DNA from 3 places in the Streptomyces sp. NPDC025651 genome. Region 2 is predicted to be linked to each of the others. Evidence: riboswitches for the same ligand, from Rfam matches in the RefSeq annotation. Region 2 holds a riboswitch; each other region holds the start of a gene.
The links. Region 2 has a riboswitch for cobalamin ahead of ACZ4D5_RS39145 (CoA-acylating methylmalonate-semialdehyde dehydrogenase). Riboswitches for the same ligand answer to the same signal wherever they lie in the genome.

Region 1: linked by a shared signal. The riboswitch ahead of ACZ4D5_RS05405 (ABC transporter substrate-binding protein) and the one ahead of ACZ4D5_RS39145 (CoA-acylating methylmalonate-semialdehyde dehydrogenase) in region 2 are both predicted to bind cobalamin.
Region 3: linked by a shared signal. The riboswitch ahead of ACZ4D5_RS12970 (energy-coupling factor ABC transporter permease) and the one ahead of ACZ4D5_RS39145 (CoA-acylating methylmalonate-semialdehyde dehydrogenase) in region 2 are both predicted to bind cobalamin.

What each region holds. Positions count from the first base shown of each region.
Region 1 is NZ_JBVHLZ010000001.1:1,141,603-1,151,229, reverse strand. It holds gene ACZ4D5_RS05420 (MFS transporter) at 1-72, shown strand, start outside; gene ACZ4D5_RS05415 (ABC transporter ATP-binding protein) at 504-1,331, opposite strand; gene ACZ4D5_RS05410 (FecCD family ABC transporter permease) at 1,343-2,617, opposite strand; gene ACZ4D5_RS05405 (ABC transporter substrate-binding protein) at 2,626-3,660, opposite strand; cobalamin riboswitch at 3,727-3,911, opposite strand; gene ACZ4D5_RS05400 (HAD family hydrolase) at 4,327-5,457, shown strand; gene ACZ4D5_RS05395 (hypothetical protein) at 5,454-5,672, opposite strand; gene ACZ4D5_RS05390 (DUF2252 domain-containing protein) at 5,824-7,185, opposite strand; gene ACZ4D5_RS05385 (alpha/beta hydrolase family protein) at 7,312-8,304, opposite strand; gene ACZ4D5_RS05380 (hypothetical protein) at 8,432-8,740, opposite strand; gene ACZ4D5_RS05375 (arsenate reductase family protein) at 8,907-9,275, shown strand; gene ACZ4D5_RS05370 (hypothetical protein) at 9,416-9,627, shown strand, end outside.
Region 2 is NZ_JBVHLZ010000016.1:149,733-159,359, forward strand. It holds gene ACZ4D5_RS39120 (amidohydrolase) at 1-1,531, shown strand, start outside; gene ACZ4D5_RS39125 (hypothetical protein) at 1,764-2,141, shown strand; gene ACZ4D5_RS39130 (hypothetical protein) at 2,138-2,689, shown strand; gene ACZ4D5_RS39135 (peptidase inhibitor family I36 protein) at 2,686-3,069, shown strand; gene ACZ4D5_RS39140 (cation diffusion facilitator family transporter) at 3,247-4,311, shown strand; cobalamin riboswitch at 4,456-4,635, shown strand; gene ACZ4D5_RS39145 (CoA-acylating methylmalonate-semialdehyde dehydrogenase) at 4,850-6,349, shown strand; gene ACZ4D5_RS39150 (acyl-CoA dehydrogenase family protein) at 6,355-7,530, shown strand; gene ACZ4D5_RS39155 (enoyl-CoA hydratase/isomerase family protein) at 7,527-8,603, shown strand; gene mmsB (3-hydroxyisobutyrate dehydrogenase) at 8,600-9,556, shown strand.
Region 3 is NZ_JBVHLZ010000003.1:157,012-166,638, forward strand. It holds gene ACZ4D5_RS12940 (ABC transporter ATP-binding protein) at 1-1,202, opposite strand, end outside; gene ACZ4D5_RS12945 (CbiQ family ECF transporter T component) at 1,199-2,395, opposite strand; gene ACZ4D5_RS12950 (hypothetical protein) at 2,621-3,670, opposite strand; gene ACZ4D5_RS12955 (energy-coupling factor ABC transporter ATP-binding protein) at 4,043-4,927, opposite strand; gene cbiQ (cobalt ECF transporter T component CbiQ) at 4,924-5,673, opposite strand; gene ACZ4D5_RS12965 (energy-coupling factor ABC transporter substrate-binding protein) at 5,680-6,069, opposite strand; gene ACZ4D5_RS12970 (energy-coupling factor ABC transporter permease) at 6,069-6,782, opposite strand; cobalamin riboswitch at 6,813-6,996, opposite strand; gene ACZ4D5_RS12975 (SMI1/KNR4 family protein) at 7,156-7,824, opposite strand; gene ACZ4D5_RS12980 (APH(3') family aminoglycoside O-phosphotransferase) at 7,847-8,650, opposite strand; gene ACZ4D5_RS12985 (PTS ascorbate transporter subunit IIC) at 8,790-9,627, opposite strand, start outside.

The DNA of each region.
Region 1 (9,627 bases), on a different contig from region 2:
CTGGTGGGCCTCGCGGGGCTGGCGCTGGCGCTGCTGCGGCATGTGCGGCCGATCGGGGCGTCGGAGGAGTGAGGGGGTGTGGTGGCCGCCTTCCCCCCCGGCCGCCGGGGTTCCCGGCGGCCGGGGTTCCCCGAGGGCTGGAGTCGGCGGCGACTGGAGTCCCCGGCGACTGGAGTCCCCCGGCGGCAAGGGCTCAGCCACGAGGGCTCGGGCTCCGGGGCTCAGCCGCGAGAGCTCGGACTCCGGGACTCAGCCCCGCAGACTCGGACTTCGAGGCTCAGCCCCGCAGGCCCGGACTCCGAGGCTCGACCCCACAGGCCCGGACTCCGAAGCTCAACCCCGCAGGCCCGGACTCCGAGGCTCGACCCCACAGGCCCGGACTCCGAGGCTCGACCCCACAGGAAGCGGACTCCGAGGCTCAACCCCCGCAGGCTCAGACTCCGGGACTCAACCCCGCAGGCTCAGACTCCGAAGCTCAGCCCCGCAGGTTCGAACTCCGAAGCTCAACCCCGCAGGAAGCGGACGGAGGGTCTGCCTCCGTCCGGGCCGCCCTCGCCGTCCGGCGTCACCACCGCCCGCACCCCGTACACCTCCGCGATCAGCTTCTCGGTGATCACCTCGGCCGGTGTCCCCGCCGCGTGGGCCGTGCCCTCCTTCAGGACCAGCAGGTGGTCGCAGAACATCGCCGCCAGATTGAGGTCGTGCAGCGCGATCACGCTGGTGACGGGGAGTTCGCTCACCAGGGAGAGCAGCTCCAACTGGTGCTGGATGTCCAGGTGGTTGGTGGGTTCGTCCAGGAGGAGCTCGCGGGGCTCCTGGGCGAGGGCCCGGGCGATCTGGACGCGCTGGCGCTCACCGCCGGAGAGGGTGTGCCAGGACTGGGCGGCCCGGCCGGTCAGACCGGTGCGCTCCAGGGCCTCGCGCACGGCCCGCTCGTCGTGGGGCGTGGGGGCGGACCAGGCGCGGCGGTGCGGGACGCGGCCGAGGCGTACGACATCTCGTACCGTCAACTCGGCCTGCGTGGAGGCGTGTTGCTCGACCACGGCGACGCGGCGCGCCACCGAGCGGCGGCCGACGTCGGCCAGCGGCCGGCCGTCCAGGGTGACCACTCCGGAGGCCGGGGCGAGGACTCCGGCGAGGATCCGCAGGAGGGTGGACTTGCCGGAGCCGTTGGGCCCGAGCAGGCCGACCACGGCACCGGCGGGCGGGGCGAGGCTGACCCCGTCCACGACGAGCCGGCCACCGGCTTCGCGGGTGACGCGGTCGGCGCGGAGGCCGACGGTGTCCGGAGGCTGGGCTTCGGGGGCGAGGGAAGCCGTTTCGGAGGGCATCGCTTCGTACGTCATGTCGTCGCCCTCCGCGTCCGGTACAGGACCGCCACGAACGCCGGTACGCCGATGAGCGAGGTCACCACGCCCACCGGGACCTCCTGCGGGTCGAGGACCGTGCGGGCCAGCGTGTCCACCCAGACCACGAAGACCGCGCCCGCGAGTGCCGTGACCGGGAGCAGGCGCGCGTGACCGGAGCCGACGATCGCGCGGGCCGCGTGCGGCAGGACCAGGCCGACGAAGCCGATGGCGCCCGCCGAGCTGACCAGGGCCGCGGTCAGCAGCGCGGTCGTGCAGAGCAGGACGAGGCGGGTGCGGGCCACCCGGACGCCCAGGGTCGCCGCCGCCTCCTGGCCGAACGCGAAGGCGTCCAGCGTGCGGGCGTGGGACAGGCAGATCAGCAGCGCCGTGGCGAGCACCGCCCCGCACAGCCACACGTCCGTCCAGCCGACCCCGCTGAGCGAGCCGAGCAGCCAGAAGATGACGCCGCGCGTGGTCTCCGCGTCGCCCGCCGCGAGGATGACGAACGACGTCAGCGCGGAGAAGAGCTGCATGGCCGCGACGCCGGACAGGACGACCCGGTCCGTCGTGCCGCCCAGGGTGTGGCTGAGCAGCAGCACCAGGGCGAACGAGCAGAGCGCGCCCACGAAGGCACCGGCCGAGACCGACAGCGCTCCCCCGCCGACGCCGAGGACGACGACGGCGACGGCTCCGGTGGACGCCCCGGACGACACCCCGAGCACGAAGGGGTCGGCGAGGGGGTTGCGGAGCAGGGACTGCATGACGGCCCCGCAGACCGCGAGCCCGGCGCCGCAGACCGCGGCGAGCAGGGTGCGGGGCATCCGCAGGTTCCACACGATGCCGTCCCTGATCGGCGTGAGCCGCGCCTCGCCCCACCCCAGGTGCGCGGCGACGGCGGACCACACGTCGGGCACGGAGATGTCCGCGGGCCCGATGGTGACGGCAACGGCCACGGACACCACGAGCACCCCGAGGCCCCCGAGCCACAGCAGCCCTTGCCGCAGGACACCGGGGACCGAGGGGAGGGCGGGTGCGGCCGGAGGGAGGGCGGGTGCGGCCGAGGGGACGGCAGACGCGACCGGCGGGACAGCAGATACAACCGGCGGGACGGCAGACGCGACCGGCGGGACGGCGGGTGCGGGGGCGGCCTCGGACACCGAGCCGACGCCCCGGGCCGCGACCGCGTCAGCCGCCGCAGCGGCACCGCGCGCCGGCGCGGCCGCGTCGCCCGCCGTGGACGTCGGCGGGCGCGAGGGCTCGCCCCGCATGCCGGGCGTCACTTCGTCAGTCCGAACTTCCGTAGACCCGCCGCCACTTGTTCGACGCCGTCGACCGTGCGGATCGTGGGGTTCATGGCCTGGCCGCTCAGCAGGACGTAGCGCTTCTTCTTCACGGCGGTCAGGTTCCTCGTCGCCGGGTTGGTCTCCAGGAACTTGATCTTCGCATCGGCGCTCTCCGCGGACTGCGACTTGCGCGTGAGGTCGCCGATGACGAGGACGTCGGGGTCGCGGTCGGCGACCGTCTCCCAGTTGATCTGCGGCCATTCCTCGCGCGTGTCGTCGAAGACGTTCTTCGCGCCGAGCTCGCGGGTGATGATCCCGGGGGCGCCGCAGCAGCCCGCCATGTACGGGGCGTCGGAGTTGGCGAACCAGTACAGGAGCGTCACGTCGGAGGCGTCGATGTCCTTCGTGGCCTTCGCTGTCCGGCCCTTCAGCTCATCGATCAGCCTCTCGCCGCGCTTCTCGACCCCGAAGACCTTCGCCAGGTCCCGCACCTCGCCGTAGACGGTGTCCATGGTCAGCGTCCTGACGCGCTTGCCGTCGCCGCCGCCGTCGTTGTCCTTGCCCGCGCAGTCGGTGGGCGAGACATAGACGGGGACGCCGAGTTCGGTGAATTTCATCCGGTCGGCGACGCCGCCCTTGCCGACCGTGTAGAGGAAGGACGCGCTGACGAAGTCGGGCTCCTTGGAGAGGACCTTCTCCAGTGCCGGGTAGCGGTCGGAGAGCCGCTCCACCTTCGCGTTGTCCTCGGCCAGGTTCTTCAGGACCGGGTCGGTCCACGTGCCGGTGCCCACCATGCGGTCGGCGAGGCCGAGCGAGAGCAGGATCTCGGTGGATCCCTGGTCCAGGGAGACGGCCCGCCGCGGCGGCGCCTCGACCTCGGCCTCCTTGCCGCAGGAGGCGACCGTCACGGGATAGCCCTTCGCGTCCTTGCCCGCCGTCTTCTCCGCGGAGCCGCCGCACGCGGTGAGTGCGAGCGCTCCGGCGCCGAGCAGGGCGAACGTACGTATACGGCGGTTCTTCGAGGACACGTGATCCCTTGAGTCTCACGGCTCATACGCGGAGCCTGGCCTGCGTCACGACCTCCGCCGCCCGGTGTGCGAGCGGAGGCGCCAGCAGGTCTTCGGACTCGGGATCGGCCGGGCGGGGCGCCTTCCCAGGCGTCCGAAGACGCCCAGTGGCCGTGGCCCCGCCCGTCCCCCTCACCGCTGCGCGTCAGTTCCGGATTCTCACCGGATTCCCTGGCCCAGGTGTGGGTTTGACTGGCTTGCGCAAGTTATCACGCCTGTCCAGAGGGTCGGCCCGGGCCTCGGCTCGCCCCGGTAGGTGCCGAACGACCAGCGGTTTCCCGCCGGATCGAGGGTGCCGAACTCCCGGCTGCCGTACGGCTTGTCCTCGTCTCGCCCGCGATCCGCACGCCCGCCGCGGTCAGCTTCGCGTACAGGGCGTCCTCGGCCTGGCGGCCCGGCACGCGAACCCGGCACGTGAGTCCGGCACGCGAGCCCCGCGCAGGGCTCTCGCACACGGTCGCCCCGCACCGTCCCGGCGTCCGCTTCGGCTACCCGTGTTCCCCTGCCCCATGCCCCCTGCGCACGGTGACTTCGATCATGGGAAATGCCGGCGTCGCCCCATAGCATTGCGCGCCGCTCCGGACGGGGCCGCGCATCGCTCTCAGGGAACGGCAGGGACGTAGAGACATGGCAGTACGGGCAAAGGGCAAGCTGGCCGTCATCGGCACCACGGGCGCGCTGGCCGCCGCCGTCCTCGCGGGCAGCACGCTGTGGCCGACGAGCGAGGCCGGCGCCGCCGACACCTCGGCGGCCACCGCCCGTGAGCTGTCGCACTGGCCGAAGCCCGTCGCGAAGCAGCTCGGCAAGGTCATCGCGAAGAACGACCACAAGGGCGCGTACGCCGTGTTCGACGCGGACAACACGACATACCGCAACGACCTCGAAGAGTCGCTGCTGCCGTTCCTGGAGATGAAGGGCGTCCTGACCCGCAAGACGATGGACCCGTCCCTGAAGGTCATCCCCTTCAAGGACAAGGCCGGGCACAAGGAGAGCCTCTACAGCTACTACAACCGGCTGTGCGAGGTGGACGACCAGGTCTGCTACCCGTGGGCCGCGCAGATCTTCTCCGGCTTCACGCTGAACGAGCTCAAGGGGTACGTCGACGAGCTCCTGGCGTACAAGAAGCCGATCCCCGCCGAGTACTACGAGGGCGGGAAGCTCACGAAGACCGAGGTGAAGGCGCCGGAGTTCTCGCGCGGCATGCAGCAGCTCTACAAGACGCTGCGCTCGCACGGCATCGAGGTGTACGTGGTCAGCGCGGCCGCCGAGGACCTGGTGCGCATGGTCCTCGGCGACCCGAAGTACGGCTACGGCGTGAAGCCGCAGAACGTCATCGGCGTCTCCATGCAGCTCAAGGACCGCAAGACGGGTGAAGTGACCACCTCCCGCAAGGAGATCGCCGAGGGCCGCTTCGGCGAGAAGGACCGCGAGAAGCTCGGCGAGCGCGAGCTGACGCCGAACCTGTGGGCGCCGCTGACCTGGTACGAGGGCAAGCCCGCGGCGATCAACACGTACATCGACGAGTGGAGGAAGCCGCTCCTCGCCGCCGGTGACACCCCGGTCAGCGACGGCCCGATGCTGTTCCACTCCGCGGACGTGGAGCACGGCGGCGTACGGGTCTGGGTCAACCGCAAGGACGCGTACATGAAGCAGCTCGACGGGATGAAGAAGAAGAACGCGCAGCGCCAGCGGGAGCTGGGCCAGAAGGTGACCGCCGACAAGCGCTGGCTGACGGTCACCCCGGACCAGATCGGCTAGCGGTCGGTCAACGCCCGGAAGGCGTCGGCCACTTGGGCACGGTCGGCGCCGTCCGCGAGCAGGGCGTGCAGCAGGAGTCCGGCCTTCGGCGCGTCCAGGTCGCCCGCGGGGAGCAGGCCGCGCCCGAGCATGTCGCTCTCGGATCCGGGGCCGGTCTCCTCCAGGGGGTCGGTGCCCTGCACCACGACGACACCGTGCCCCGCGGCGCTCGCCACCGCCACACGCTCGGCGGGACCGCGCCGGTGGCCGCGAGGATCTCGGCGCCGGTCAGGCGGGGCGAACTGCCGCCGCCCCGCGCGGAGACGGTGCCGCCGAGGGTGAACACGGGCACGGGCGGCGCCATGGGCCGAGGACGGCCAGGGCCCTTCAGATCCCGGGTGCCGCCCCGATCACGCCGGAGTCGATCGCCGCGGTGAGCGCCGCGTGGTCCCGGGCGTTCTGTGCCGCGTAGCGCAGCGCGAAGTCGGCCACGGCGCGGTCGAAGGTGTCCGAGCCGCTGAGGTAGGCGGCGATCGCGATGCGGTCGCCGGAGCGCGCGTGGGCGCGGGCCAGGGCGGTGCCGCACAGCCGGGCGTAGGCACGCAGTTCGTCGGCCGACATGGCGGCGAGGTCCGCGGAGCCCTTCATGTCGCGCAGCTGGCGCCAGTAGAAGGCGCGGCCCTGGGGCCCCGTCATCCAGCCGAGGAAGATGTCGCTCGCCGCCTGGAGCAGCCGCTGCCCCGCCACCACGCGGTGCCCGGGGTGGATGTGGGGGCCGGTCGGCAGGTGGTCCTCGACGACGGACCGCACCGCCTCCTTGATCTGCAGGAAGAGCGGGTCGCCCGCGTCGCGCCCGGCGAGCAGCACGATGAAGCAGCGGGTGCCGACGCTGCCGACGCCGACGACCTTGCGGGCCGCGTCGACGAAGCGGTAGCGGTCCAGGAGGAGGCGGCGCTCCTCGGCGAGCGTGGAGCGGTAGTCCCCGAAGATCTTGCGCAGGGCGGCCATGTCGGGGGCGCCGACCGGTTCGAGGAGCGGCGGGTCGTGGACGATGCGGCGCTCGCCGTCCACGACCTCGGTGAGCTTGCCGAGCGCCTGGAGGCTGGTGCGCCTGCGGGCGTGGTCCAGGCGTGCCGTCACGCGGTCGCGACAGGCGCCGGGGCGCGCGAGAGGGGGCAGGTCGCGGGCGTCGATGCGCTCGTACCAGACGGCGAGCTCGCCGAGGCCCGCCAGGCGCCGCATGCTCCTGCGGTACGCGGCCACGGCGTCCCGCGCCGCTTCGTGGGCGCCGCTCTCGCCCGTGCCGTTCTCGCGGGCGGCGACGGCGACGCTGGCGGCGAGCCGTTTGACGTCCCACTCGAAGGGCCCGGGGCAGGTCTCGTCGAAGTCGTTGAGGTCGAAGAGCAGGGCGCGTTCGGGCGAGGCGAACAGGCCGAAGTTCATGAGGTGGGCGTCGCCGCAGAGCTGCACGGTGAGGCCGGTGTGCCGCTGGGCGGCGAGGTCGCCCGCCATGACGGCGGCCGCGCCGCGCAGGAAGGCGAAGGGGGACGCGGCCATGCGGCCGTAGCGGATGGGGAGCAGTTCCTGGACCCGGTCGGCGCCCTGGCGCTCCAGGACGGCCACCGGGTCGGGGCGGTCGGCGGAGGGTATCCAGGCGCCGTGGGAGGAGCGCGAGGCGCGTTTGCGGGCGGCCTTGCCCGCACGCGCGCGTGCTTCGGGGGTCGTCGCGCGTGCCTCCGGGGTCGTCATGCTCGCTCCCCTCTCGCGCTCGCGGCGGACGGCCGGTCGCCCCGCGGTCGCCGCTCCGGCCCTCAGCAGCAGCCAATGCGGCCGGGGCCCGGCGCGCATGCCGGATACGGCGAACGGGTGACCGGATCAGCTCCCGGGCCCGGCGGCGTCCGCTCCCCCGCCGGGCCGCTCCTCTTCGGCCACCCACCCCGCCACCTGCTTGGCGAGCGCGGCGCCCGCGCGGGTCCACGCGAAGTGGTCGAGCCGGGCGCCCGCCTCCTGCGCGGTGTAGCGGCGGCGGGTGAGGCGGGCCCTCGGGACCTTGGAGAGCAGGTGGTCGAGGGCGGACGCGGGAGCGTACGTGTCGCCCTCGACGCCGACCGCGAGCACGGGCAGGTCCAGGGCGGCGAGCGCGGCTTCGTAGTCGAGCGCGGAGCCCCTGGCCCCGTAGCGCCCGGTGCGGCCCTGGCGCGCCCAGTCGCGCATGACGCCCTTGGGCTGGTTGCCGCCGAAGCCGAGGCGGGTGCCGGGCCAGCGGCCGAGCACGGTCGCCGTCGCCGCGATGAGGAGCTCGCCGACGAGCAGGGCGGGGGCGCGCAGCGGGCCGTACGCGCGGTACCAGACCGAGCCCGAGGCGACGAGTACCACGCCGTCGACGCCGGGGCCCACCCCCAGGGAGGCGTGCACCAGCGCGAGTTGGCCGCCCAGGCTGTGGCCGAGGAGGTACAGGGGCGGCTCGGTGCCGAGTGCGGCACGGACCGCCGCGACGACGGCGGGCAGGTCCTCCTCGACGACGGTGCGGTAGCCGTGGTCGGGCGCGGCGGGGTCGGTGACGTGCGGGGTCGCCTCGCCCTGGCCGCGCAGGTCGACGGTGAGCGCCGTCAGGCCCTCGTCGCGCAGGGCGTGCGCAAAGCGGCGGTAGAAGCGGGCGGGCGTGCCCATCGCGGGCAGGATCAGGACCGCCGGGGCCGGGGGCGGGCCCGGTGCCGGTCCCGAGCCGGACGGAAGGAAGCGCTCCGGCTCCGGCGCGCGCAGGGCCCGCACCGGAAGGCGGGCGCCGTCCGGGAGTTCGGCGGTCGTCAGGAGCGGCAGTTCGCCCACGGGGGCCGGCCGGGTGCCGGCGGGTTCCTGCTGGGTCATGGCCACAGCATGTCCCATCGCACAAGTGCACGCACAGGCCCGGGCGGAAATCACCCGGGCCCACACGGACATCGTGCGAGAACGCGGGACCCACGGGGCCAACCCGCCCCACGGGCACCGCACTTGCTCACCTGCTGTAGCGCATCAGCGCACGCACCATGTGGCAGGTGATGTCGGACGGCGGATGGATCCCGACGTCCTCCGCCATGCGCCGTATCGTGCTGTTCTTCGCCTGGTTCGGCAGATAGACGCCCGAGTCGAGCAGCGCGATGGCCAGGCGCATGGCCTTGAGGCGGCGGTTGTGGTTGACGTACCACTCACGCGGGCGTCCGGCGGGGAGCGCCTTCTTCTCCAGCGGGGCGTACGGCAGGTCGATCAGGACGGGCTTCGGTACGGTCTTGGACACACGCTTCGATGTGAGTGCGGCAGCGGGCAAGGCATCCTCCTGTCGCGGTCAGGACCCCCCGTCGGGCGCCCTCGAACACTACTGTGATTCTACTGCGGGGCACTGACAATCGCCGCTGGCCAGAAGGGCTTTGGGGTATTCGAACAGAGCGGCGCCGAGCGGCCTGGGGCGGGTGGTTCGCGGGTAGCGTGTGCGCATGGAGATCTGGATCAACCCCGCCTGCTCGAAGTGCCGCGGTGCCCTCACCCTGCTCGACGCGGAGGGCGCCGACTACACCGTGCGCCGCTACCTCGAGGACGTGCCCACCGAGGACGAGATCGGCGCCGTCCTGGACCGCCTCGGCCTCGAACCCTGGGACATCACGAGGACCACGGAGCAGGCCGCCAAGGACCTGAACCTCAAGGACCGCGAGGCCTGGCCGCGCGACGCCTCGGGCCGCGCCCGCTGGATCAGGGCGCTCGCCGAGCACCCGAAGCTGATCCAGCGCCCCATCATCACGGCGGACGACGGTACGGCGGTGGTGGCCCGCACGGAGGAGGCGGTGCGGGACGCGCTGTCGCGCTGAGGCCGCGGCCGCCGCACGGCCGTGGTTGAACAGCGACCGATGCGCAATGTCCGGCAAACCGTTACACATGCCCCCATAGCGTGGATGGCTCCACCGCCGCCGACCGGACGCACCGTCCGGCACACGGAAGGGAGCGCGCCGTGCGGAGCTGGATGTTCGGGGGCGTATACGGAACGGTCCTCGCGAGCGCGATGCTCGCGGCACTGCAGTCGGAGGGCACCCCCTACACGCCGTACTACGACGCGGCCTGGGTCATGGTGACCGCGGGCACGGCCGCGCTCGCGCACGGATACGCGCATCACATGTCCACGCACCGGCCCGGCACGGGCGCCCACCGCTGGCGACAGCTGGC
Region 2 (9,627 bases):
GCGGATCTCCGCGCTGGGCGACGACCACGACGTACGCGCGCTCGCGGACTGCGCCACGACGGTGATCGACCTGAAGGGCGCCGTCGTGACGCCCGGCCTGGTCGACGGGCACCTCCACCCCGTCTCCGGCGCCGAGCTGACCGACGGCCTCGACCTGTCGGGCTGCGCCGACCTGGCCGCGGTGCGCGAGGCGCTCGCCCGTGAGGTCGGGACGCTCGCCCCCGGCGCGTGGCTGCGCGGCTGGGGCCTCGACCCGAACGTCTTCGGGGACCGCCCCGTGGCCGCCGAGGCCCTCGCCCCCGTCCTCGACGATGTCCCGGCCCTGCTCCAACTCTTCGACGCCCACTCCATGGTGGCCAGCCCGCGCGCCCTCGAACTCGCCGGCGTCGACGGCCCGCGCACCTTCGACCAGGCGGCCGAGGTCGTGTGCGACGAAGCGGGTCGGCCCACCGGGCTGCTCCTGGAGGACGCAGCCTGCGAACTCGTCGAGCGCGTGGCTCCGCGGCCCACGCACGGCGAGCGCCGCGCCCGGCTCGCCGCGGCCCTGAACGCCATGGCCGCCGCAGGTCTGACCGGCGGGCACGCCATGGACGCGAACGGCGAAAGCCTCGCGCTGTACGCCGAGTTGGACGCGGCGGGCGAGCTGCCGGTGCGGCTGCGCGTCGCCCCCTGGTGCCAGCCGGGCACCGACGCCGACGGGCTGCGCGCGCTCATCGAGCGGCAGGGCACGGGCGGCGCCCTGTGGCGCACCGCGGGCGTCAAGCTCTTCATGGACGGCACCATCGACAACGGCACCGCCTGGCTCGAACGCCCCGACTGCCACGGGGAGTCCACGCACGCCTTCTGGCCCGACCCGGCCGCGTACACCGACGTCATCGGCGCGCTCCACCGCGCGGGCGTGCCCACCGCCACCCACGCCATCGGGGACGCGGCCGTGCGCCACGCCCTGGACTCCGTCGAGAAGGCCATGGCCGCAGGAGGGCGAGACGTGCGGCACCGGATCGAGCACATCGAGACCGTGCCCGACGACACCCTCGGCCGCTTCGCCGAACTCGGCGTCATCGCCTCCATGCAGCCCACCCACTGCTGCGACTTCACCCGGGCCGACCACACCGACAACTGGTCGCGCCGCCTCGGCGAGGAGCGCGCCTCGCGCGCCTGGCGCTGCCGCGACCTGTGGGACTCGGGCGCCACGGTCGTCCTCGGCTCCGACTGGCCCATCGCCCCCTACCCGCCGCTCGCCGTCATGGCGGGCGCCCGCCACCGTCGCCCGAGCCGCGACCTCGACCAGGCCCCGCACGGCCCCGAGCAGGCGCTCACCGCCCTGGAGGCGCTGCGGGGCATGACCGTCAACGCGGCCCGCGCGGCGGGGGAGGAGCACGAGGCGGGGCGCATCGCCGTCGGCCACCGCGCCGACCTCACCGTCCTCGCCGACGACCCGCTCACCACCGCCGCCACCGACCTGCCGGACCTGCCGGTGCTCCTGACGGTCCTGGACGGCCGGCCCACGCACCGGGACGAGGCCGTGTAGCGCGCCTCGTCGGCCGGGCGAAGCTCTCCGGGCCGGGGCCGGGGCCGGGGCCGGGTGCGGGGTTCGGGGGGGAAGACGCGGGGCCAGAGGTGGGCGTGCGTGCCGTGGGCCGTGCTCGCCGCGATATGACAACTCGCTGTTTCGAGTGACGTCTCCGGGCGCCGCGCTTGCCTGCGGCAACGCCCGGGAAGGCAGCGCGTGCATCGTCCAGCTGTCGCACCCGGAGGCCCTGTTGAGCCGCCCTGTCCTTGCCGTGTCCGGCACCCTCGCGGTACCCGCGCCGACCGCGTCACCTCCGCTCGCGCCCCCGGCCGGGGGCGCGCCGGGGAAGGTCTGCTCCTGGCCCGAGCCGGGAGAGGCGGGGGCGGGTGGCGCCTGGCGCCGCGACCGGGCGGCCGGCGGATTCGCCGTGCCCGCCGACCGCGCGCACCGCCACGCCAAGTCGTCCGGCTCACAGGTCGACACGACCGTGTACGCCCCGCACGTCCCGAGTCCGCGACCCTGTCCGCGGCGCAGGATCCACGGCGCCGACCACTCGGGGGGCTGGGAGTGGTGGGACGAGTTCGACGCCCTCGACACCGGCCGACACCCTGACTGCGAGCAGGGGTGAACCCCGGGCGGCGCACGCGCGGCGCTGCGCTCACGGCGCTGTGTCTGCTGGCCCCGCTCGCCGGCCTGGCCGGTTGCGGTACGCCCCGCGAACCGACCGTCTCGCTCAGCCCGGACGACACCCTCAAGGCAGCGCAACTCCTGCTCACCGACCGCTGCCTGACCGGTCGCGGACTCACCCCGCCGCGCCCCGGCCGCCCGCCCTCCGACGCGGCCGAAGCCCGCCGGGTCGACCGCGCGCTGTTCGGCACCGGCCCCACCGAGCTCAGGCTCAAGCTGCCCAGCGGGCACGTCATCGGCCACCACACCGACGGCTGCCTGGCCACCGCGGAGCGGCGTCTCTACGGCGACCAGCGCCGCTGGTTCCGGGCGGTCACCCACGTCAACAACCTCAAGTCCAAGGCCCTGCCGAGCGACCGCGCCGCCTACCGGGAGATGCGCGCGCACGCACTCGCCGAGGCGCGGGAACTGCTCACCGCAGAACTCGACGGGCCGTCCGCGCAGCACCACTCACTCACCGCAGTAGGCAAGGAAAGGAACCCTTCATGAAACACCCCGTAGCCCTGCTCGCCGCCGTTCTGCTCGCCACCGGCATGGGTCTGACCACGGCCGCACCCGCGTCGGCGGCGGACTGCCCGAGCGGCAACTTCTGTGCCTGGACCGAGGCCAACTTCGGCGGCCAGCGCATGAACGCATCGGGCGACGACGAATGGTGGGAGAGCTGGATCGCCGACGAGGACTCCTCCTGGGCGAACCACGGGATCTCCGGACCCGGCGTCAAGGACCACGTCCAGGTCCACGAGGACGCCGTCCAGTGGCCCTCCACCGGCGGCGACATGACGATCTGCCTCCGCCCGGGCGACGAGGTCGGCTACAACGCCACCGCCAACGACCGCGGCGACTCCCACACGTGGGCGATGGGCTGCTGAGCGCGCGGTAGTCGCCCCACAGCGACACCGCAGGGACCTCGCACCGTGCCGGTGCGAAAGATGCGCAGGTGAGGGCCGCATGCGTGTAGCCATACGCACGCCTCGCGGGCGCTCGTACGCACACAATGAGGGGCGCCGTCCGCGTACTGGAAGTCCGCGTACTGGAAGGGGCCCCACGTGAGCGACCGCCACGACCACGAGCACCCTCACCCGCATCGACACCCCCACCCCCACGCCCATTCCCACCCCCACGCCCATTCCCTCCGGCGCCGCCTGCGGCATCTCTTCGTGCCGCACTCCCACGACAGCGCCGACAAGGTCGACACCGCCATGGAGAGCTCGGCGCGCGGGATGCGGGCGCTCTGGATGTCGCTCGCCGTGCTGGGGCTCACGGCCCTCGCACAGGCCGTGGTCGTCGTGGTCTCCGGCTCCGTCGCCCTGCTCGGCGACACCGTGCACAACGCCGCGGACGCCCTGACCGCGGTGCCGCTCGGCATCGCGTTCGTCCTGGGGAGGCGGGCCGCGACGCGTCGCTTCACGTACGGATACGGCAGGGCCGAGGATCTCGCGGGCCTCGTCATCGTGCTCACCATCGCCGCCTCGGCCGCGTTCGCCGGGTGGACGGCCCTCGAACGGCTTCTGAACCCACGGGACATGCAGCACGTCCCCGTCGTGGCGGCCGCCGCGCTCGTCGGCTTCGTCGGCAACGAATGCGTGGCCCGGTACCGCATCCGCGTCGGCCGCGAGATCGGCTCGGCCGCGCTGGTCGCCGACGGACTCCACGCCCGCACGGACGGATTCACCTCGCTGGCCGTGCTGCCCGGCGCGGGCGGCGCAGCCCTGGGCATGCGGTTCGCCGACCCGGTGGTCGGGCTGCTCATCACGGCCGCGATCCTGCTGGTGCTGCGGGACGCCGCCCGCGAGGTCCTGCGGCGCGTCATGGACGCGGTCGATCCCGCGCTGGTCGACGCGGCCGAACGGGCTCTCCTGGACGTGGCGGGCGTACGGGGTGTCGGCGAGCTGCGGATGCGCTGGATCGGGCACCGGCTGCGCGCCGAAGTGGCGGTCTTCGTGGACGGCTCACTCGGCGTGCGCGAGGCGCACCAGGTGGCGGTCGACGCCGAACACGCGCTGCTGCACGCGGTGCCCCGGCTGACCGCGGCGCTGGTCCACGCCGACCCCGCGCCCGTCGAAGGCGAGCAGGACCCGCACCACGCGCTGGCCCACCACGCACCGACCTGAACGTCCCTGCCCCGCCCTACTCCGCCGCCCGCAACTGCTGGAGCAGGCCGAGGTCTTCCCGCCCTCGGTCGAGGCGGTGGCGGAGGCGCTGCTTCCGGCCTTCGTGTAAGTCGGGGTGGACTTACTAGGACGTCCAACTATATGTTCGTGACCAGAGCCCGCGGTGCAGGGAAGCCGGTGTGAATCCGGCGCGGTCCCGCCACTGTGACCGGGGAGCGCGTTCTCGTGGAGCGATGCGCCACTGACGGACAAGTGCCGTCGGGAAGGCGGGAGAACGCGCGCTGATCCGGGAGTCAGGATACCGGCCGCGGGGTGTTCCGTGTTGTCCACGAGGATGGAGCAGACACGCATGGCACCGGTCCGTACCCACGACCCAGGTGAACCGGCGGAGCGAGCGGTGGCCCCTGACGCCCCCCGACTCCGCGACGGCTCCTGAGCCTTCGCGTCCCACGTCATTCCCGGCCGCGCACCCCCACCCCGGTGCCGCCGTCGGTCTGCCGTGCCATCCCCGGATCTCACCCGACGAGAGCAGGCTCTCATGGTCCGTGAACTGACACATTTCATCGGCGGCAAGCACGTGTCCGGCACGTCCGGACTCTTCGCCGATGTCTACGACCCCAACTCCGGTTCCGTACAGGCGCAGGTGCCGCTGGCCGGGCGCGCGGAGACGACCGCGGCGATCGCCGATGCCGCTGCCGCGCAGCGCGAGTGGGGCGAGTGGAACCCCCAGCGGCGCGCCCGCGTGCTGCTGAGGTTCCTCCAACTCGTCGAAGGGGAGCGGGAGTCGCTGGCCCGCCTGCTGTCCAGCGAGCACGGAAAGACCGTTTCCGACGCCCATGGCGACCTGCAACGCGGCCTGGAGGTCGTGGAGTTCGCCGCGGGGATCCCGCACCTGCTCAAGGGCGAGTTCACCGACAACGCCGGCACCGGCATCGACGTGCACTCCCTGCGCGTCCCGCTCGGCGTCACCGCCGGGATCACCCCGTTCAACTTCCCCGCGATGATCCCGCTGTGGAAGGCGGCGCCCGCCCTCGCCTGCGGCAACTCCTTTGTCCTCAAGCCGTCCGAGCGCGCGCCCTCCGTACCGCTCAGGCTCGCCGAGCTCTTCCTCGAGGCGGGCCTGCCGCCCGGCGTCCTCAACGTCGTCAACGGCGGCAAGGAATCGGTGGACACCCTCCTCGAGGACTCCCGCGTCCAGGCCCTCGGCTTCGTCGGCTCCACCCCGATCGCCGCGCACATCTACGCCACGGCCGCCGCGAACGGCAAGCGCGCCCAGTGCTTCGGCGGCGCCAAGAACCACATGATCGTGATGCCGGACGCCGACCTCGACCAGGCCGTGGACGCCCTCATCGGCGCCGGATACGGCTCGGCGGGGGAGCGCTGCATGGCCATCTCGGTCGCCGTGCCGGTCGGCGAGGAGACCGCGGACGCGCTCGTCGCCCGCCTCAAGGAACGCGTCGCCGAGCTGCGCATCGGCCGCTCCGACGACCCCGAGGCCGACTTCGGCCCGCTGGTCAGCCGCGAAGCCCTCGACCGCGTACGCCGCTACGTCGACATCGGCGTGGGCGAAGGAGCCGAACTCGTCGTCGACGGACGCGACTTCACCCTGCCCGGACACGCGGACGGCTTCTTCGCCGGGCCCACGCTCTTCGATCGGGTCTCACCGCGCATGCGGATCTACCGCGAGGAGATCTTCGGCCCCGTCCTGTGCGTGTCCCGCGCGGCCGACTACGAGGCGGCCCTGCGCCTGCCGACCGAGCACTCCTACGGCAACGGCGTCGCCATCTTCACCCGGGACGGCGACACCGCGCGCGACTTCTCCCGCCGCGTCGGCGCGGGCATGGTCGGCGTCAACGTACCCATCCCGGTCCCGGTGGCGTACCACACCTTCGGCGGCTGGAAGCGCTCCGGCTTCGGCGACCTCAACCAGCACGGCCCCGACGCCATCCGCTTCTACACCCGCACCAAGACCGTCACCTCGCGCTGGCCATCCGGAGCGAGGGAAGGCGCCGACTTCACCATCCCCACGATGGGATGACCGCGATGACGTCGCCGAACGGCACCCTCGCCAAGGGCCAACTCGCCCTCACCAAGGACCAGCTCGCCCTCGCCGAGGTCACGCTCGACTTCGCCGAGGAACACCTCGCGCCGCACGCCGTCGCCTGGGACCGCGACAAGCACTTCCCCGTCGACGTACTGCGCAAGGCCGCCGCACTGGGCCTCGGCGGTGTCTACGTACGCGAGGAACACGGCGGTTCGGGGCTCGGCCGCACCGACGGAACCCTCGTCTTCGAGGCCCTGGCCACCGGCTGCCCCTCCATCGCCGGATACCTCTCCATCCACAACATGGTCGCCTGGATGATCGACCGCTACGGCGACGAGAGCCAGCGCGCCCGCTGGCTGCCCGGCCTGTGCGCGGCCGAGACGCTCGGCAGCTACTGCCTCACCGAACCCGGCGCCGGATCCGACGCGGCGGCCCTGCGCACCCGCGCGGAACGCGACGGCGACCACTACGTCCTCACCGGCGTCAAGCAGTTCATCTCCGGCGCGGGCACCTCGCAGGTGTACGTCGTCATGGCCCGCACCGGAGAGGAAGGGCCCGGCGGCATCTCCGCGTTCGTCGTCGAACGGGACGACGCGGGCCTGTCCTTCGGCGCCGACGAACGCAAGATGGGCTGGAACGCCCAGCCCACCCGACAGGTCGTCCTCGACGGCGTACGCGTCCCCGCGGACCGCCGCCTCGGCGCCGAGGGCGAGGGCTTCCGCATCGCCATGAACGGCCTCAACGGCGGACGCCTCGGCATCGCCGCCTGCTCCCTGGGCGGCGCGCAGAGCGCCCTGCACCGCGGCATCGCCCACCTCGCCGACCGCGAGGCGTTCGGCGCGCGCCTCCTGGATTCCCAGGCCCTGCGGTTCCGGCTCGCCGACATGGCCACGGAGCTGTCCGCGGCCCGCGCCCTGGTGCGCCAGGCCGCCGACGCCCTGGACCGGAGCGACCCGCGGGCCCCCGAACTGTGCGCCATGGCCAAGCGGTTCGCCACCGACACCGGCTACTCCGTGGCCGACCGCGCCCTCCAACTCCACGGCGGATACGGCTACTTGAGCGAGTACGGCATCGAGAAGATCGTCCGGGACCTGCGGGTCCACCAGATCCTGGAAGGAACGAACGAGATCATGCGCGTGATCGTGGCCCGCGGCCTCACCGAGGCCGTCCGATGACCGCGGCCGACGACCCCGTGGTCCTGCGCGTCGAGGGCCGCGCGGCGCACATCACCCTCAACCGCCCCCGCGCCCTCAACGCCCTCACCCACACCATGGTCCGCCGTATCGACGAGGCGCTGACCGCATGGGAGAGCGACCCCGCCGTCGCGACCGTGGTGCTCACCGGCGCGGGGGAGCGCGGGCTGTGCGCGGGCGGCGACATCCGGTCCATCCACGAGGACGTCACCGTCGGCAGCGGTGACGCGACACGGGCCTTCTGGCGCGACGAGTACCGCCTCGACGCCCGCGTCGCCCGCTACCCGAAACCGTACGTCGCCGTCATGGACGGCGTCGTGATGGGCGGCGGCGTCGGAATCTCCGCGCACGCCGGGGTGCGCGTGGTCACCGAACGCTCCCGCGTGGCCATGCCCGAGACGGGCATCGGCTTCGTGCCGGACGTCGGCGGCACCTACCTCCTCGGCCTCGCGCCCGGCGAGCTCGGCACCCATCTCGCCCTGACCGGCGCGCAGGTGACCGCGGGCGACGCGCTCAGGTGCGGCCTCGCCGACCACTTCGTGCCGTCGTCGTCACTGCCCCGGCTGCTCGCCGACCTCGCCGAGGCGCCCGTACGAGAAGTCCTCGCGCGGTACGTCGGGGACGCGCCGCCGGGCCCTCTCGCGGACGAGCGGCCCTGGATCGACCGCTGCTACGCCGCGGGCACCGTCGAGGAGATCGTCGACCGCCTCCTCGCGGACGGCTCGCGCGCGGCGAAGGAGGCCGCCGACACGCTGCTCGCCAAGTCGCCCGTCGCGCTGAAGGTGACCCTGGCGTCGCTGCGCCGGGCGCGTGAACTGGGCTCGCTGGAGGCGGTGTTGGACCAGGAGTACCGCGTCTCCTGCGCCGCCCTGAGCGCGCCCGACCTGGCCGAGGGCATCCGCGCCCAGGTCATCGACAAGGACCGCTCGCCGCGCTGGCACCCCGGCACGCTCGCCGAGGTGACGGACGACGACGTCGAACGATACTTCGCACCGCTCGGCGACCGGGAACTCTCCCTGGCCGACGGCGGCGCGGGACAGGAGGTGGCGTGGTGAGCGGGACCAAGGACGCCGCAGGGCGGGCGACACGGAGGACGATCGCCTTCATCGGCCTCGGGCACATGGGCGGGCCGATGGCCGCGAACCTCGTCGCGGCGGGCCACCGCGTCGTCGGACACGACCTGGTGGCCGACGCGCTGAAGGAGGCCGCGGGCAGGGGCGTCGTGCCCGCCGACTCGGCCGTCGAGGCCGCTTCCGGCGCCGACGTGGTGATCACCATGCTGCCCGCCGGGCGCCACGTCCTCGCCCTCTACCGCGACGAAGGGCTGCTCGCCGCCGCGGCCCCGGGCACGCTGTTCGTCGACTGCTCCACCATCGACGTCGCGGACGCCCGCCTCGCCCACGAGGCCGCGGTCGCCGCGGGCCATCGCGCCCTGGACGCCCCGGTCTCCGGCGGGGTGGTCGGGGCCGAGGCGGGCACGCTGACCTTCATGACGGGCGGCGGCGCGGCCGAGTTCGCCGAGGCGGAGCCGCTGCTCGCGGTGATGGGGAAGAAGGCCGTGCACTGCGGGGCCGCCGGGGCCGGGCAGGCGGCGAAGATCTGCAACAACATGATCCTCGGCGTCTCGATGGTCGCGGTCAGCGAGGCCTTCGTGCTCGGCGAGAGCCTGGGCCTGTCCGCGCAGGCCCTGTTCGACGTGGCCTCCACCGCGTCCGGGCAGTGCTGGGCGCTCACCTCCAACTGCCCGGTGCCGGGCCCCGTCCCCGCGAGCCCCGCCAACCGCGACTACCGGCCGGGATTCGCCGCGGCGCTCATGGCCAAGGACCTCGGCCTGGCCGCGGGGGCCGCCCGCGCGGCCGGAGTGGAAGCCGAACTCGGCCTGCGGGCGGCCCAGTTGTACGAGGAGTTCGCCGCGGGCGAGGGCGGGGCGAGGGACTTCTCGGCGATCGTCCAGACGATCAGGCGCCGGTCCGGCGCGCCGGGACAGGACGGAGCCGGCGCGACCTGACCGCTCCCCGGTGGCGTACGTCACATGAGGAGGCGGGAACTCGGTCGGTCCCCGGGCCGACTCCTGGACCG
Region 3 (9,627 bases), on a different contig from region 2:
CCGTCCAGGATCGCGCGCGACGTGCCCGGCGGGGCGCCCGCGTCGGTGTCGGCCTGCCCGCACTCCGCGTCCGCGCTCTCCCGGTAGAGGAGGTCGCTCGCGGTCTGCGGCACCAGGCCCACCAGGGCGCGCGCCCTGCGGGCCGACAGCTTGCCCGGGTCCTGGCCGCGCACCTCGACACGTCCCGCACGGCGCGGCCCGGAGCCCTGCAGGGCCCACAACAGGGAGGACTTGCCGGAGCCGTTGCGGCCCATGAGCGCGGTGACCTGGCCGCGCGGCAGGGCGAGGTCCACATCTCGTACGGCGATGGTGGGGCCGTAGGAAACGGTGACCCCGTGCGCGCAGAGCGCCGCCTCGCCCGTCTCCGGCTCGCCCTGGGGCGGTGCGTGGTGCGCGAGGCGGTCCCGCAGCGGTGCCGCCCTGCGGCGCGCGTCGCGCACCGACAGCGGCAGGGGGTCCCAGCCGGCCAGCCTGCCGAGGCGTACGACGGGCGGCGCGACGTCCGAGGCGCGCATCAGCTCGGCGGGGTCGCCCTCCACCGCGCGTCCGTCGCCCGGCAGGTGCACGAGCCGGTCCGCGTACTGCAGCACCCGCTCCATGCGGTGCTCGGCGACGAGCACGGTCGTGCCGAGGTCGTGCACGAGGCGGGTGATCGCCGCGAGGACCTCCTCGGCGGCCGTCGGATCGAGCGCCGAGGTGGGTTCGTCGAGGACCAGGACCCTGGGGTGCGCGGTCAGGACGGCGCCGATCGCGACCCGCTGCTGCTGTCCGCCGGACAGGGTGCGCAGGGCGCGGCGGCGCAGGTCCGCGATGCCCAGCAGGTCGAGGGTCTCCTCGACGCGCTTGCGCATCACGTGTGCCGGTACGGCCAACTGCTCCATGCAGTACGCCAGTTCCTCCTCGACGGTGTCGGTGACGAACCCCGCGAGGGGGTCCTGCCCGACGACGCCGACCAGCGGGGCGAACTCCTGCGGGGGCGCGGTGGCCGTGCTCACGCCGTCGACGGCGACCCGGCCGCGCAGGAGGCCGCCGGTGAAGTGGGGCACCAGGCCGTTGACCGCGCCGAGCAGGGTGGACTTGCCGACGCCGGTGCGGCCGGTGACCAGGCACAGCTCGCCCTCGCCGATGTGCAGGTCCACGTCGCGCAGGGCGGGCTCCGCGGCGCCCGCATGGGTGAAGGTGACCTCGTCGAAGTCGATCACGCGGCCGCCTCCAGGCGTTTCGGTTCCGCCGGATTCCCCGCGGGGTCCGACGACTTCGGGGGTTCCGGTGCCAGATGGGCGGGCCCCACGCCGACCAGGACGGCGAGGGCGGGCAGCGGCGCGACCTCCGGCCAGGCGAGCGGGGAGAGCGAGGGGTACAGGGACGCGGCGTCGGTGCGCGAGACCACGTACAGCAGGACGGCGGCGGCCAACCCGCAGGCGCACACCAGGAATTCGGCCGACTGCCACCGGTCGGGCCGGTAGGTGGTGCGCCGCACCCGTCGGCCACCGAGCACGAATCCCACTCCGGCGAGGGCGACTCCCGTCAGGAGAAGGGGAGTTCCCAGGTACGGGGGTGTGCTCGCGCCCATCGCCCCGTACAGGCCCGCGCAGACGCCGAGCAGTCCGCCCACCACGAGGGTGCCGGTGAGCAGCCGGGTGCGCGGGGCGAGGCGGCCGGTGTGGCCGTAGCCGTGCGAGGCCATCGCGGCGGCCAGGGCCAGGGAGCGGTTCATCGCGTCCTCCAGGACCGGGACGACGATGCCGCGCAGCGCGCTCACGCCCTTGGCCGCGCCGCCGCGCAGCCGCCGGGCCCTGCGCACCCGCTGCACGCTCTCGACGAGTTGGGGCGCGACGGTCAGGGTGACGACCACGGACGTGCCGACCTCGTACAGGGCGCCCGGCAGCGCCTTGAGCATCCGCTTGGGGTTGGCCAGCGCGTTCGCCGCGCCGACGCAGATCACCATGGTGGCCAGGCGCAGCCCGTCGTAGAGCCCGCCGAGCAGCTGTTCCGCGGCGACAGGACCCAACAGGCGGATGCCCGCGGCCGCTTCGGGCAGGGTGATCTGCGGCAGGGTGAACAGGACGGTGTCGCCCTGGCCGCCGCCGAAGACGATCCGGAACACCACGCGCATCGTCACGATGAACGCGCCGAGGACCAGATACATCCGGAACGCCAGCGCCCAGGGCGCGTCCCCGCGCCTGCGCACCACGACGAAGGCCACGACGGCAAGGATCATCACCAGCAGCACGGGGTTGACGGTGCGACTCGCCGCGGCAGCCATCCCGAGCGCCCACACCCACCAGGCCCCCGGATGCACGGCGCGCGGCAGCCCACGACGCCCGAACGCGGCGGCCGCGCGACGCCTTACGGGTCCGGCGGCCACGCGACGCTGTTCGAAGTCTGCCGTCACGCGGCGCCTCCGAGATCGGCGATCACGCGGCGCCCGAGGGCGGCGTCTCCGCGGCGGCGCCCCAGCACAACAGCCACACGGGAGCGTCCGCAGCACCCGTAGCACCCGAGTACGGTGGCCGCGCGGCGCCATCCGAGATCGGCGATCACGCGGCGCCTCCGAGGGCGGTGGTCGTGCAGCGGCACCCGAGTGCGGCGCCCACAAGGTGGCGCCCGGACGCGGCGGTCACGAGGTGGTGTCCGGGCGGGCCGTGCGCTTGCGGCGCCATGCCGTGAATCCGGCGCCGGAGGCGAGCAGTGCGGCGGCCGCGATGCCGAGCAGGGCGCCGGTCGGGGCGCCCGACGACCCGGCGGCCTCGACGGAGCGCCGGCCGTCGCCGCCCGTCCAGTCGGCGGCCTCGCTCGGGGTGGTCACCGGGCTCGGTGAACCGGACGCGGAGGAGGTGGGGGTGGGCTCGGCGGACTTCGCCTTGCCGTCCTCGTTCTTCTTCTTGCCGTCCTCGCCCTTCTCACCCTTGCTCCTGTTCCTGTTCTCGTTCTTCGCCGCGCCCTCGTCCGGCAGGTCGCCCTCCTGCGGCTTCGCGTCCTGGCCGAGGCCCGCGACCACGCCGGGCAGGGCGTCGCCCGTTCCCGCGCCGGTGCCGCCGCCCGGTGAACCGCCCGCTCCCCCACCGGAGTTGCCGCCTCCACCGATGGGACCGGAGCCTCCGGACCCACCCGAACCTCCCGAACCGCCCGAGCCGGAGGAGCCGCCACCCGCGGGCCGCCGGGGCGCCACCCGCGGCGAAGGCGCCTCGTCCGCCTCGCGGTTGAGGGAGAACGACCAGCCCTCGAAGCTGCCGTTCGGCGGGGTGCGGTAGGTCGCGCCCTGCTGGCTGTAGGTCCAGGCGCCGCCGTTGGGGGCGTGCCAGTAGGACCAGTACGCCTTGGTCGGCGGGGTGTCGATGCACGGCTCACGACCGGTGCCGGGCTTGCCCTCCAGGCGGCAGATGAACGACTCGCCCCACCTGTTGGTGCCGGTCACGTCGATGCCGGCCGCCTTCAGCGCGGCGAGCCCGCTGGCCTGGCTGCCCACCGCGCAGCGCACGAGGGTCGTACCGCCCAGCTCGCGGAAGTCCACCACCACGGTCACGCCGTTGCCGTTCGGACAGAATCCGGCCCTGCCGCGTCGCGCGTCCAGGGCGTGCGCCGTGTCCGGTGCCGCGCCGACGCCGAGGGCGACGGCGGACAGGAGCAAGCCGAGCGCGGCGGCGAACACGCGTGTCGCACGGGCCATTTCGGGTCCTTCGGGCCGGGGCCCGCGCACGGACCCCGAACGCCCGTGCCGCACAACAAACCCCTGACGCGCGTTCCGTGCGGAAGCGGCAGGGGCCGATGAACCAGGGGCTCAGGGCTCCACGCTGCAGACCATGACAGTGAGAAGCAGTGCACATGGCGCGCCGGGCGATCCGACTCACGGCGTCGAGCGCCGCTCACGGTTGCAGGTCAGTGCCGGATTCCCACCGGCTTTCCCCAGTCGCGCATGCATTCAGTTGTCACTTCGTCAACAGACGAAGCATTGCGAAGAGTACGCCCGGCGGACCGGACCTGCCAGCCCTTCGGGCTGTAACCATGATCACTGGACAGACCGTGGTCGCAGGACGAGCCGTCACCGGCCGCCGCGTGCCGCGATGGACGCCAACTCCTCGGGTGTGCGGGGCTCTTCCCCGCTCCCGGCGACGAGACCGTGCGCCCGCAGCAGCTCCGCCACCGCGATCCCCCACGGCAGCTGCAGCCCCGCCTGCGTCAGCAGGTCGCGGTGGGCCAGCATCTCGGCCACCGGCCCGGTCCGCACCCCGGAGGGCGTGAGCAGCGCGGCGTGGTCGGCCCAGCGCAGCGCCAGGTCCACGTCGTGGGTCGCCATGACCACGGTGGTCCCCGCGTCGCGCAGCCGCTGCAGCGTGGCCAGGAGACGCTCCTGGCCGTCGGGGTCGAGGCCAGCGGTCGGCTCGTCGAGGATCAGCACGCGGGGACGCATCGCCACCGCGCCCGCGATGGCGGTCCGCTTGCGCTGCCCGTAGGAGAGCAGATGGGTGGGGCGGTCGGCCAGGGCGGTGATGTCGAGCGCGGCGAGCGCCTCGGCGACCCGGGCCCGGACCTCCGCGTCGGGCAGCCCCAGGTTCAACGGACCGAAGGACACGTCCTGTTCGACCGAGGCGGCGAACAGCTGGTCGTCCGGGTCCTGGACGACGAGCTGCACCGTGGTGCGCAGCCGCGTCAGCCCCTTGCGGTCGTACGTCACACGCGCGCCCTCGACCGTCAACTCGCCGACGTCCGGGCGCAGTCCGCCGCTGAGCAGCCGCATCAGCGTGGTCTTGCCGCTGCCGTTGCGCCCGAGCAGCGCGAGGGCCCGGCCCTCCACGACGTCGAAGTCCAGGCCGCTCAGCACGGTGGGGCCTTCCTCGTACGCGTACGAGGCCGCACGCAGGGAGACCAGGGGGCCGCTCGGCCCGCTGGGGGCGCCCGGCTCGCGAAGGGCACGCGGCTCGCTCATGGCAGGAACCTTTCGAGTACGAGGGTGAGGGCCGCGAGGCCCACGAGCAGCGCCGCGCTAGCCGCGACGAAGGCCCGCGAGATCCGGGCCTCGGGCACGAGGACCCGCAGGGTGCCGTCGTAGCCGCGTCCGGCGAGCCCGGCCTGCAGCCGGCTCGCCCGGTCGAAGGCCCGCACGAACGCGGTGGCGCCGAGGCCCGCGAGCGAGCGCCAGGTGGCGGCCCGCGTGGTGTGGCCGAGCCGGGCCGCCTGCGCCTGCCGGATGCGACTCATGGAGTCCAGGAGCAGGAAGCTCATCCGGTACGTCACCAGCGCCACGTCCACGACCGGTGCGGGCACGCCGGCCTTCACCAGGCGGGGCAGCAGGTCCGACATCGGTGTGGTGAAGGCGAAGAGGAGCACGCCGAGCGAGGCCGCCGAGGTCCGCAGGAGCAGACCGCCCGCGCGCGCGGGGCCGTCGTCGGCGAGCGCCACGAAGCCGTCGGGGCCGCCGAGTTGGACGAGGAGGGTCAGGGCGCCGGTGACGCAGAAGCCGAGCGGCACCCGGTAGGCGCGCCACAGTTTGCGGGGCGGCACGCCCGCGGGCCCGAGCAGCACGGCGAGTGCGGCGACCACCACCAGGGCGGCTCCCGGCCAGGGCGGCAGGGAGATCGCGAGGACGGTGAGCCCGAGCCCGAGTACGGCCTTGTCGACGGGGTGACGGCGGCGCCAGTGACTGCTGTGCGCCGCCGCGTCGATGGGCAGCACGCCCGATCAGACCTGTTCGTGGTCGGACCGGGCGTCCACCGCGTCGCCCTGCCGTTCGGCGGTGTCCTCCTTCGGCGCGTCCTGCGACCTCAGCGCACGCTCCTCCCCCTGGCGTCGCCCTCGGCGCAGCCCGAAGTAGTACGCGAGGACGCCGGCGCCGATGGCCGCCTGGAGGGCGAACAGCGCGGATTCGACTTCACCGGACGGCGGTTCGTACAGCGGCGAGAACCACGGTTCGTAGTCCGGCTCGATCTCGGTGATCGCCGTCTCGGCCTGCGCGTCGGCACCGGTGAACGGCTCCTCCTTGTGGTCGCCGAGGCCGAACACCAGCGGGAACACCGCGAGCGCGGCGACGACGGCGAGGAGCAGGATGTTGATCTTCGTGTTGCGGTTCATCAGGCGCTGGCCTCCGTCTTCGTCTCCTGCTTCTCCGCGGCCGGCCGCTTGCCCTGCAGCAGCACGCCGAGCCGCGTCAGCTCGCCCTTGCTGGACTGCACGAGCAGCCGCATCACCAGGACGGTGAGGAGTCCCTCGCTGACGGCGAGGGGGATCTGCGTGACGGCGAAGATGCCTCCGAACTTGCCCAGGGCGCCGATGAATCCGCTGCTGGGGTCGGGGAAGGCCAGGGCCAGCTGGACGCTGGTGACGCAGTACGTCGACAGGTCGGCGACGAACGCGCCGAAGAACACGGCGACCATCAGCGGCACGTCGTACCGCTTGAGGAGCCGGTAGACGGCGTATCCGGCCCAGGGCCCGATGATCGCCATGGAGAACACGTTGGCGCCCAGCGTGGTGAGCCCACCGTGGGCGAGCAGCAGGGCCTGGAAGAGCAGGGTGATGGTGCCGAGCACCGTCATGATCGGTGGCCGGAACAGGATGGCTCCGAGCCCGGTTCCCGTGGGGTGCGAGCAACTGCCCGTCACGGACGGGATCTTCAGGGCGGACAGGACAAAGGTGAAGGCACCGGACGCGCCCAGGAGCAGGGTGCTCTCCGGGTGTTCCTTGACTTCACGCGTCAGGGAGCGGACTCCGTGGACGACGAACGGCGCGGACGCTACGCCCCAGGCGATCGCGTGCGCCGGCGGGAGGAAACCCTCGGCTATGTGCATGGCTCAGCAGACCCTCTCCAGCACCTCGTGGATGGACAACGCGCCTTGGCCGGTCTCCTGGCTGACGGGTCGTACCGACCGGACTCCGCCTTCCCGGGTGCGTGCGCACCCAGTGGCTGCCGCGAGGGCTGGAGCCGGACTTCCCGATCACAGTGGCGAGGGCCGCACCGGCATCACACCGGATTTCCCGTTCACCAAGGCGTGGTGACACTAGTGCGCAACTGATCTGCCTGACAACTTGCACGGCGGTCGCAGCGGTGGCACGCCCGAGCGCACACCACCACCGCGTACGCCCCTGCTCAGAGGCCATGCGTAGGAGCTGCGGCCCCGAACGTCCAGGGCCCCCCACCCTCGGGGTGGGGGCCCTGCTCGCTCAGTGGACTGGCGTCCAGTACGGGAGGGCGTCGTCCAGCGACGGATCGTCCGGGTCGTCCCAGACGAGACAGCCCCAGACGGTGCCGGGGACGTCGCGGCCCATCAGGTCGGCGGGTCCCACGGTCAAGGTGCGGTGAACCCTCTCCAGATAGGCGGCGATCGACGGATGGGCCGGGTTCTCCGTCGCGGGGCCGTCCATCGTCGTCCAGCCGCCGACACCGGCCGCGGACGCGTACTGGCCGTACTCGGGCCCGGCCTCGTCGCACGTGAGCCACGGCACGACCCGGGCGCCGTCCCAGTAGTCGCGCGGCTCCCCGTATCCGGGAAGCCGCGGGCGCACCGCGTCGGCGGGGGCCAAGAGGATCCCGTCCGGGAGGAAGGCCCCGGATCCGACCTCCCCCTCGTCCTCGTTCTCCTCGATGTACTGGTGCTCCACACCACCGCACAGCCGCCACAGGGCGACCAGTTCCACGGGCAGCCCGTACCCGAGGCAGTGCCTCGACGCATCCTCGGCGGCGCGGATCTCCTCCTCCGGGGCGGGCGGCAGCAGAGAGGCGTACGAGGTGGGTGCGTGCACCCTCAGCCAGCCGGTCAGCTGCTGCCAGGCGGCGGTGACCGCGGCGGTGACCCGCTCGGCCTCGCCCACGTCATCCGTTCGATCAGACATCCGCCCACAGTATTCGCAAGGATCAGAAGAACTCGTCGAGCAGCTGGTAGAAGTCCAGCTTCTCCTTGTCGACCGCCGCGTGCTCGCCGTATCGCGCGAGGAACCGCTCCGCGTACGCGGCGCCGAACCACGGATCCTCCTCGGTGGCCAACTCCCGCAGGACGACGGCGAGATCGATGTGGCGGTCCGCCCTGCCGAGGCGGACGACGTCGACGACTCCGGTGACGCGGCAGGTGTCCGGGTCGAGCAGGACGTTCTCCGGAGTGAAGTCGCCGTGGGTGACCACCAGGTCCTCCGTCGCCGGGCGGGTGCGGCGCAGTTCGTCGAGGAGGCGCCGCCCGGTCCATCCGGCGCGCTCCTCGTCGAGGTCGTCCAGGTCCACGAGGCCCTCGGCCGTGTTGCGCGCGGCCTGCTCCATCGTGACCGCGAGCGAACGGTCGAACGGGCAGTCCTCCAGGGGCAGTCGGTGCAGGGCGGCGGCGAGCCCGGCGAGTGAATCGGCCACCGCGGACCGCTGCTCCTCGGGCCACTCGTCGGACGCCGGCCTGCCGGGCACCGCCTCGGTCACCAGCCACGCCGCTCGCTCGTCGGCGCCGCGCTCGACGATGCGCGGCACGGGGATGCCCCGCCCGGCCAGCCAGGCCAGGCGGTCGGCCTCGCCCGACAGGTCCAGGGGTGAGCCGTCGTACGTGACGGGGGCGGCCTTCACGTACAGGTCGGGGGCACCCGCTCCGGTGAGGTGGTGCACCTCGGCGCCCGACGCGCCGTCCGACGCGCGGGTCCATCGGTACGCGGCATACCTCCGCCGCAGATCGCTGCTCATGATCGGCATGATGGCAGGCGGTCCGCCGCGTCCCCCAGTCAATATTCCCGGCTCTCCCCTCGCTCCAGGGGCTTGGGCGTCCGGTCGGGACTTGGGTGCCCCGGTCGAGGAGCGACGCCGGACCTGCCTCCTGGCGCGAGGGTCAACTGCCCGGCGGCGGAGGCGGCTTCGGTGCCCCGCGCGGCGGTGCGATCTTCGCGTACGTCACCGGGGAACCGGCGGCGGCCTGGGCGGGACCCGGCGTCAGGACCTCGTCCGGAGGCAGCAGGGCGTCGCGGTGGGCGCCGGGGTCCCAGCCGGTCTCCACGACCCGTTTCTGGACGACGATCGCGCCGAACAGGATCGCCGCCCCGATCAGCAGCATCAGGACGATCCCGCCGGCCTCGCCCGCCTTGGCCGCGTAGCCGATGAGCGTGCCGAACCAGCCGAAGTCGGCGTCTCCGAACGTGGTGTTCTCCTCGCCGAAGGCGCCGAGGACCTTCAGGAGCAGGGCGGGCAGGAAGGTGATGAGGACGCCGTTGACGAAGGCGCCGAGGGCCGCGCCGCGCCGGCCGCCGGTCGCGTTGCCGTAGACACCGGCCGCGCCGCCCGTGAAGAAGTGCGGGACCAGGCCGGGCAGGACGAGCGCCAGACCGAAGGCCGGGTGGAAGACCCAGGCGAGCAGGCCGAGGCTGACGAGACCGCCGATGAAGCTGGAGATGAAGCCGATCAGGACGGCGTTCTGGGCGTAGGGGAAGACGATGGGCGCGTCCAGCGAGGGCACCGCACCGGGCACCAGCTTCCGCGCGATGCCCTGGAAGGCCGGGACGAGTTCGCCGAGGATCGTGCGGACGCCGAAGAGGATCACGGCGACGGCGATGCCGAACTGCAGGCCCTGCATGACCGACTGCATGACGTAGTCGCCGACGCCGCTCGCGCCCGCCGCCCCGTCGTCGCCGAACGCCTTGAACGCCTCCTCCTTGCCGACCTTGCCCAGGAAG